Regions from separate parts of the Uliginosibacterium sp. 31-12 genome, predicted to be linked through region 1. Evidence: predicted binding sites of a transcription regulator. Region 1 holds the regulator's gene; the other holds the start of a gene.
What was found. The regulator HrcA, encoded in region 1, represses chaperone genes, less so after heat shock. The targets are predictions, from matches to a motif close to TNTTAGCACTCNNNGNCNNNGAGTGCTAANA.
Positions count from the first base shown of each region.

Region 2: the regulator HrcA is predicted to act here: its motif matches at 1,673-1,703, upstream of rpoH (RNA polymerase sigma factor RpoH).

Region 1 is NZ_JAUOOA010000001.1:234,590-238,004, forward strand. Features, by position in the region: gene hemH (ferrochelatase) at 1-179, opposite strand, end outside; gene hrcA (heat-inducible transcriptional repressor HrcA) at 246-1,274, opposite strand; gene Q3Y64_RS01080 (hypothetical protein) at 1,515-3,415, shown strand, end outside.
Region 2 is NZ_JAUOOA010000009.1:16,452-19,866, reverse strand. Features, by position in the region: gene Q3Y64_RS15935 (mobilization protein) at 7-711, shown strand; gene rpoH (RNA polymerase sigma factor RpoH) at 778-1,626, opposite strand; gene ssb (single-stranded DNA-binding protein) at 1,798-2,301, opposite strand; gene uvrA (excinuclease ABC subunit UvrA) at 2,533-3,415, shown strand, end outside.

The DNA of each region.
Region 1 (3,415 bases):
ATTAACCACCATAGCGCGCGCGGAATTTCGACCACACGCGGGTCGGAGAGGAACTGCTTCAGATAGGGGCGCACTGCCTTGGCAGTCGGCGCGGCCGGAGTGCCGAGATTGATCAGCAGCACGCCGGTACGTGGTGTGCTGCCATGCGTGAATTCAGGCTCTTGCAGAAAGCGGGGCATGGTGATCCTGTGCAATCGATTGCCTTTATGCCGGCAGTTGCCGGAGTTTGGCGTTTTCGCGGGGAGTCAGGTGTTGCTCGACAAGGCGCTGGAAAGCAGTCGTGCTGTGATGTCCACAATCGGGATGACGCGTTCGTAAGCCATGCGCTGCGGGCCGATCACAGCCACGGTGCCGACAACTTGGCCGTCGACCTCGTAAGGCGCGGTGACCACACTGCATTCGTCCAGCGGGCTGATGCCGGATTCTCCGCCGATGAAGAGCTGCACGCCCTCGGCGCGATTGGAAATATCCAGCAACTGCACCAGGCCAGACTTCTGCTCGAACATTCGGAACAGCTCGCGCAGGCGGTTCATGTTGGAGGAAATGTCATCCACTTCCAATAGCTTGCGTTCGCCGGTGATCAGATAGCCCGAGTTCTGTTCCTCCATGGCTTCCTGGCCAACAGTAATGGCGGCCGACATCAGCTCGCTCATGTTCTGCTGCAGCTGCACCAGCTCACCGCGCAGGTGATCGACCATTTCGCCAAAAGCCAGCCCGGCGCAATGGTGGTTCAGGTAATTCGCAGCGGTGACGAGTTCGGAGGCTGTGTAGGCGCGTTGGGTGAACAGGATGCGATTCTGCACATCGCCGCTCATAGCCACGATGATCAGCAGCACGCGGGTGTCCGACAGGCTCACGAACTCGATCTGGCGGATTTTGGTGGCTTCGCGGCGTGGCGCGGCGACGATGCCGGCAAAGCTGGTCAACTCCGAGAGCAGGCTGGAAGCTGCAGAGAGTACGCGGCGTGGCTCGTCCGGATGGATGTGGTGTTGAAGTTCGCGAACTTCGGTCTGCGCCAGCGGTTTGACGGTAAGCAGGGTGTCCACGAACAGACGATAGCCACGTGCGGTAGGGATGCGACCGGCAGAGGTATGTGGGCTGGTGATCAGGCCCAGCTCTTCCAGATCCGACATCACGTTGCGGATCGTAGCGGGCGAGAGTTCCAGCCCGGACTGCTTGGAGAGCACGCGCGAACCTACGGGTTGACCCTCGGCGATATAGCGTTCGACGAGCGTTTTCAGCAGGAGTTGGGCACGTTTGTCTAGCTGGGGCATGGCTGCATTGTAAGGGCTTGGCAGGAGCTTTGGGCAGATCCTGCGGCCTGGCCCAAACAGCAGAATTGGGGGGCATTTAGCCGGCTCACATGCCGCTCCACGTAGGCAAAAACTTGCAAAAATTTGCTAAACCTTTGTTCTGACTCGCCGTTACAGAACGCATCGGGCTCCGACTGAAGCGGCTTGCTGCTGACTGGAACCTATAAAACTAGAGAAACGCATTTCCGTCAGGAGTTAGCCATGCCAACCGTTACCGGACTGTCGGCCTCACAGATAGCCGCACTGACCACAACCCAGGTGGCCGCACTCACGACCGCGGATTTCAAGGCGCTTTCCCAAACCCAGATCGGTGCATTCAGCGCAGAGCAGATTGCGGCGATGGAAACCCAGGATCTGGTGACCCTGACCGGGGCCCAGGTTGCTGCGTTCACCCCTTACAACGTGGTGGGTTTCACCAGTGGACAGATTCAGGCGCTGACTCAAACCCAGTTTCAGGGCATGACGGTTGAGCAACTCAGCTCCCTGAGTTCCGATCAGATAGCCGCCATGGAAACCCGTGATCTGGCGGCCCTGTCGGTGACGCAATTGCGCGGGCTGACGGTGGATCAGCTTGTCGGGTTTGGTACGAGTCAAATCCGGTCTTTGAGTGCCACACAGGTCGCTGGCTTCTCTGCCGAGCAGATCGGCTCCTTCTCCACCACGCAGATTTCCGCCCTGTCGACTTCGCAAATCAAGGTTTTGACAACAGGGCAGGTGGCTTCTCTGGGGGCTGAACAGGTTGCGGCGCTGACCACGGCCCAGGTGAGGAATCTGACTGTTAGCCAGGTCCAGACCTTGTCCGAAGACCAGCTCAATGCGTTGGAGACTAGTGACTTCAGTGCTTTGACGGCAACCCAGATCCAGGCACTGAAGACCAACCAGATCAGTGCCTTGTCGGAATCCCAGATTGCGGCTTTGACGACGCAGCAGGCCGCCAGTCTCACCCAGGCCCAGATCCAGGTGCTCTCGCCGGAGCAGATTCAGGCCATGAAGACGCAGGACGTTGGCGCACTGGCTGTATCGCAGCTCAAGGGGCTGACAACCGAGCAAATCGAATCCTTGTCGTCTGCCCAAGTGGCGGCAATGACTTCTGGCCAGTTGGCCAGCTTTAGTGCGAATCAGCTCAAAGCGCTCACGACGGCACAGGTGTCGGCCCTTGAAACACAGGATCTGGCCGCGCTGCTTGCAACCCAGATCAGCAGTTTGAAAACGGATCAGCTCGCTGCGCTGAGCACCACACAGATCCAGGCCTTGCAGGCTACCCAGGTTGCCGCATTGAGTTCCGCCCAGGTACGTGCTTTGAGCAGCGCCCAGATCGCGGCGCTGGAAACGCGGGATCTGTCCGCTCTGTCTGCCACGCAGATTGCAAGTCTGACCAATGAGCAGGTGTCTGCCCTCGGCACACAGCAGTTTGCGGCCCTTTCAGGCGCGCAGATCAAGGGGCTGACGAGCAGCCATATCCAGGCGTTGACGACGGGCCAGATCGAAGCACTGAACTCGGTGCAGGTACAGAGTCTGTCTGCGACCCAGGTTTCTGCCATGTCATCCGATCAGATCGTGGCGATGGAAACCCGCGATTTCTCGATGCTGAGCGCTACGCAATTGCGCGGATGGGATGCCAGCCAGGTCGGCACCCTGACCACGAGTCAGATCGTGGCCTTCACGGCCATGCAGATCGCTGGTTTGACCACCTCCCAATTGTCGGGGCTGAGCACGGGGCAGGTCAGTGCGATCGAGACACGTGATCTGGTTGCCCTGACGGCAACCCAGATCCAGAAGCTCTCGACGGATCAGCTGAGCGCTTTGAGTTCGACCCAGATTCAGAGTCTGACCGCCCTTCAGATCAAGGGCCTGGATGCTTCGCAATTTGCGGGCTTTTCAACTGAGCAGATTCAGAGCCTGACGACTGCTCAGTTCAGCAACCTTTCGGCTACTCAGCTGGGAGGGCTCAATTCGAGTCAGATCGCTGCAATTGAAACCAGCGATTTGCGATTGTTGTCCGCAACCCAGCTTGCCGGGCTGAATTCTGACCAACTCAGCGCGCTGGGGACGGACCAGCTGGGGGCGTTGAAGACCAATCAGATTCAGGGTTTGACCACTAC
Region 2 (3,415 bases), on a different contig from region 1:
CACTCCATGAGCTCTCTCAATTTTATCGGCGGCGAAAAAGGCGGCGTCGGCAAGTCTGTCACCGCCCGCCTGCTGGCCCAATACTTCATAGATCGCGGCCAAGCCTTTACTGGCTTCGATACCGATCGCTCGCACACCTCCTTCACCCGCTTCTATGCGGACTATGCTGCGCCGGTGATCGTCGACAGCTATGCAGGCCTGGACCTGATCGCCAACAGCCTGGAAGCACAAACGGCCGACGGACAACAAAACAGTGTCATCGTCGATCTGGCCGCCCAAACCGCGGCCCCGCTGGCGCGCTGGATCAAGGATTCTGATCTGCTGTCCTTGCTGGCCGAGATGGGTGTGACGGTCAATTTCTGGCACCTCGCCGATTCGGGCAAGGACTCCACGGACTTGCTCGATCGCCTGCTCGACACCTATGGCCAGGGCCCCAACTACTTCGTGGTGAAGAACGAAGGTCGCGGCACAGACTTTTCACTGTTGGAAAAGTCCGCAGCCCTCAGCCGGGCACTGGAGCTGGGCGGGAAGCTGATCACGCTGAGCGAATTGCACGAAGCCAGCATGAACAAAATCGATCGGCAGAATGCGAGCTTCTGGGCTGCCATCAACAACCGTGAGGGCGATGCCGTGCTGGGCATGATGGAGCGCCAGCGCGTCAAGACCTGGCTGCGTAACCACTACGCGATCTTCGACACCCTGCCACTCTGAACCCGCAGCCCCAAAACAAAACGCCCGGTCTCGCAAGAGCCGGGCGTTGTGCTGGACGTCAGTTTTTCATGCCGACAAGGCCAGTCGCATCTTCTGCATGGCTTTGGCCTCGATCTGGCGGATCCGCTCGGCTGACACGCCGTACTCAGCGGCCAGCTCATGCAGGGTGGCCGGATCATCCTCCACCAGCCAGCGGCGCTGCACGATGGCGCGGCTGCGCTCGTCCAGGCTTGCCAGTGCGCCCTTCAGGCCTTCGTCTGCCAGGCGCTCGCTCTGCGCAGTAGCCAGCACTTCCACCGGCTCGGCCGATTCGTCTGCCAGCCAGTCGATCGGCGCCATGCGCTCGTCGTCGTCATCCGAACCGCGATCAATCGCTACTTCGCCACCGGCAAAGCGCGTTTCCATCTCGATCACTTCTTCCGGCTTCACGCCCAGCTTGCTCGCAATACCGCGTACATCCTCAGGACTCAGTGAAGCACTGTCACCGCGCATGCTGCGCAGGTTGAAGAACAGCTTGCGCTGGGCCTTGGTGGTCGCAATCTTCACCAGACGCCAGTTCTTGACGATGTATTCGTGGATCTCGGCCTTGATCCAGTGCATGGCAAAAGACACCAGCCGCACCCCACGCTCCGGATCGAAACGCTTCACCGCCTTCATCAGGCCAATGTTGCCTTCCTGGATCAGATCCGCATGCGGCAGACCGTAACCGAGGTAATTGCGGGCAATGGACACCACCAAACGCAGATGCGACAGCACCAGTTGGCGCGCGGCGTCCAGATCGTTCTCTTCCTTCAGGCGCAGAGCCAAGGCGTGTTCCTGCTCCTCGGTCAGCAGCGGGTAGCGATTGACGGCCTGCACGTACTGGTCGATGTTGCCCAGAGCGTTCGGAACCGGAAAAGCCAGCGCTTGCGTCATACCTGTCACCTCCACAAATCTTCAGCGGGCATTTCGCCCAACTCAATGTTAGCACTCTGCCTCATTGAGTGCTAAATGCGCAAGAGAGTTCCATGAACATGTCCATAGAAAATCAAAAGCCCCGCCTAAACAATTGTTTAGGCGGGGCTTCGGGCTCACTTAAAGGCGTTCTCAGAACGGGATATCGTCGTCGAAATCGCCAAAGCCACCCGCCGCAGGCGCTGCTGCCGGCGCCGGACGGGCCGCCGGCGCAGCCGCCGGACGAGCGCGTGGCGCCTGCTGGAAGTCGTCACCACCGCGCTGGTCATAATCGTTTCCGCCACGGGAAGCACCGCCATCTTCACGCGAACCGAGCATCTGCATCTGGTCGGCGCGGATCTCGGTGGTGTATTGCTCCACACCTTCCTTGTTGGTCCACTTACGGGTGCGCAGGCTACCTTCGATATACACCGGGCGGCCCTTCTTCAGATACTGGCCGGCGATCTCGGCGAGGCGGCCGTTGAACACCACGCGGTGCCACTCGGTGGCTTCCTTCTTCTCGCCGGTCTGCTTGTCCTTCCAGGTATCCGTCGTGGCAACGGTAATGGTGCAGAAAGCATCACCGCTCGGGGCATAACGCGTTTCCGGGTCCTTGCCCAGATTGCCGACGATGATGACTTTGTTGACTGAGGCCATGCGATTACTCCTTCGATAAAGTTGCGGCGCCGCATTCACGATTCATTCGGCGCCGATTCGGGTCTGTTCTGCCGCGCGGCACTGAGCGCGTGACAGCCAGCGATCCTACCCTGAGCGAGAACTTTACGTAAGGCTCCCGCCACACATCCTCACCCGCCACAGCGCGAAAACACTTGGCCGGGCAGGGTCCGCCCCGTATATTGGTTGGTTTTCTTGCTGGCGGCACAGGCTATGGAATGGATCCAGATCCGTGGGGCACGTACCCACAACCTGAAGAACATCAGTCTCGACATCCCGCGTAACAAACTCACCGTGATTACCGGCCTGTCTGGCTCCGGCAAGAGCTCGCTGGCCTTCGACACGCTCTATGCGGAAGGCCAGCGGCGCTACGTGGAAAGCCTGTCAGCCTACGCACGCCAGTTCCTGCAGCTGATGGAAAAGCCGGACGTCGATCTCATCGAAGGCCTTTCGCCAGCCATCTCCATCGAACAGAAGGCCACCAGCCATAACCCGCGCTCGACGGTCGGCACCGTCACCGAGATCCACGACTACCTGCGCCTGCTCTACGCCCGTGCCGGCACGCCGCACTGCCCTGATCACGAACTGCCGCTCGAGGCGCAGACCGTGTCGCAGATGGTTGATCACGTATTGGCCTTGCCTGAAGGCACGCCGCTGATGATCGCCGCCCCGCTGATCACCGAACGCAAGGGCAGCCACGAAGAGCTGGTTGCCGAACTGCGTGCTCAGGGCTTTGTACGCCTGCGCGTCAACGGCCAGATCTGCGAGATCGACTCGGTGCCGCCACTCTCCAAAACGAGCAAGCACAGCATCGATCTGGTGGTGGATCGCATCAAGATCCGCCCAGATTCGCGTCAGCGCCTTGCCGAAAGTTTCGAAACCGCCCTGGCACATGCCGAAGGACGTGCCATCGCCATTGAGATGGAGAGCGGCCGGGAGCACCCGTTCTCGGCGCGCTACGCCTGCCCCGTCTGCGGCTTCGCGGTGCAGGAACTGGAACCTCGACTGTTCTCCTTCAACAATCCGGTTGGTGCTTGCCCGAGCTGCGACGGCCTCGGCAACCACGACTTCTTCGACCCTGCCCGCGTTGTCGCTC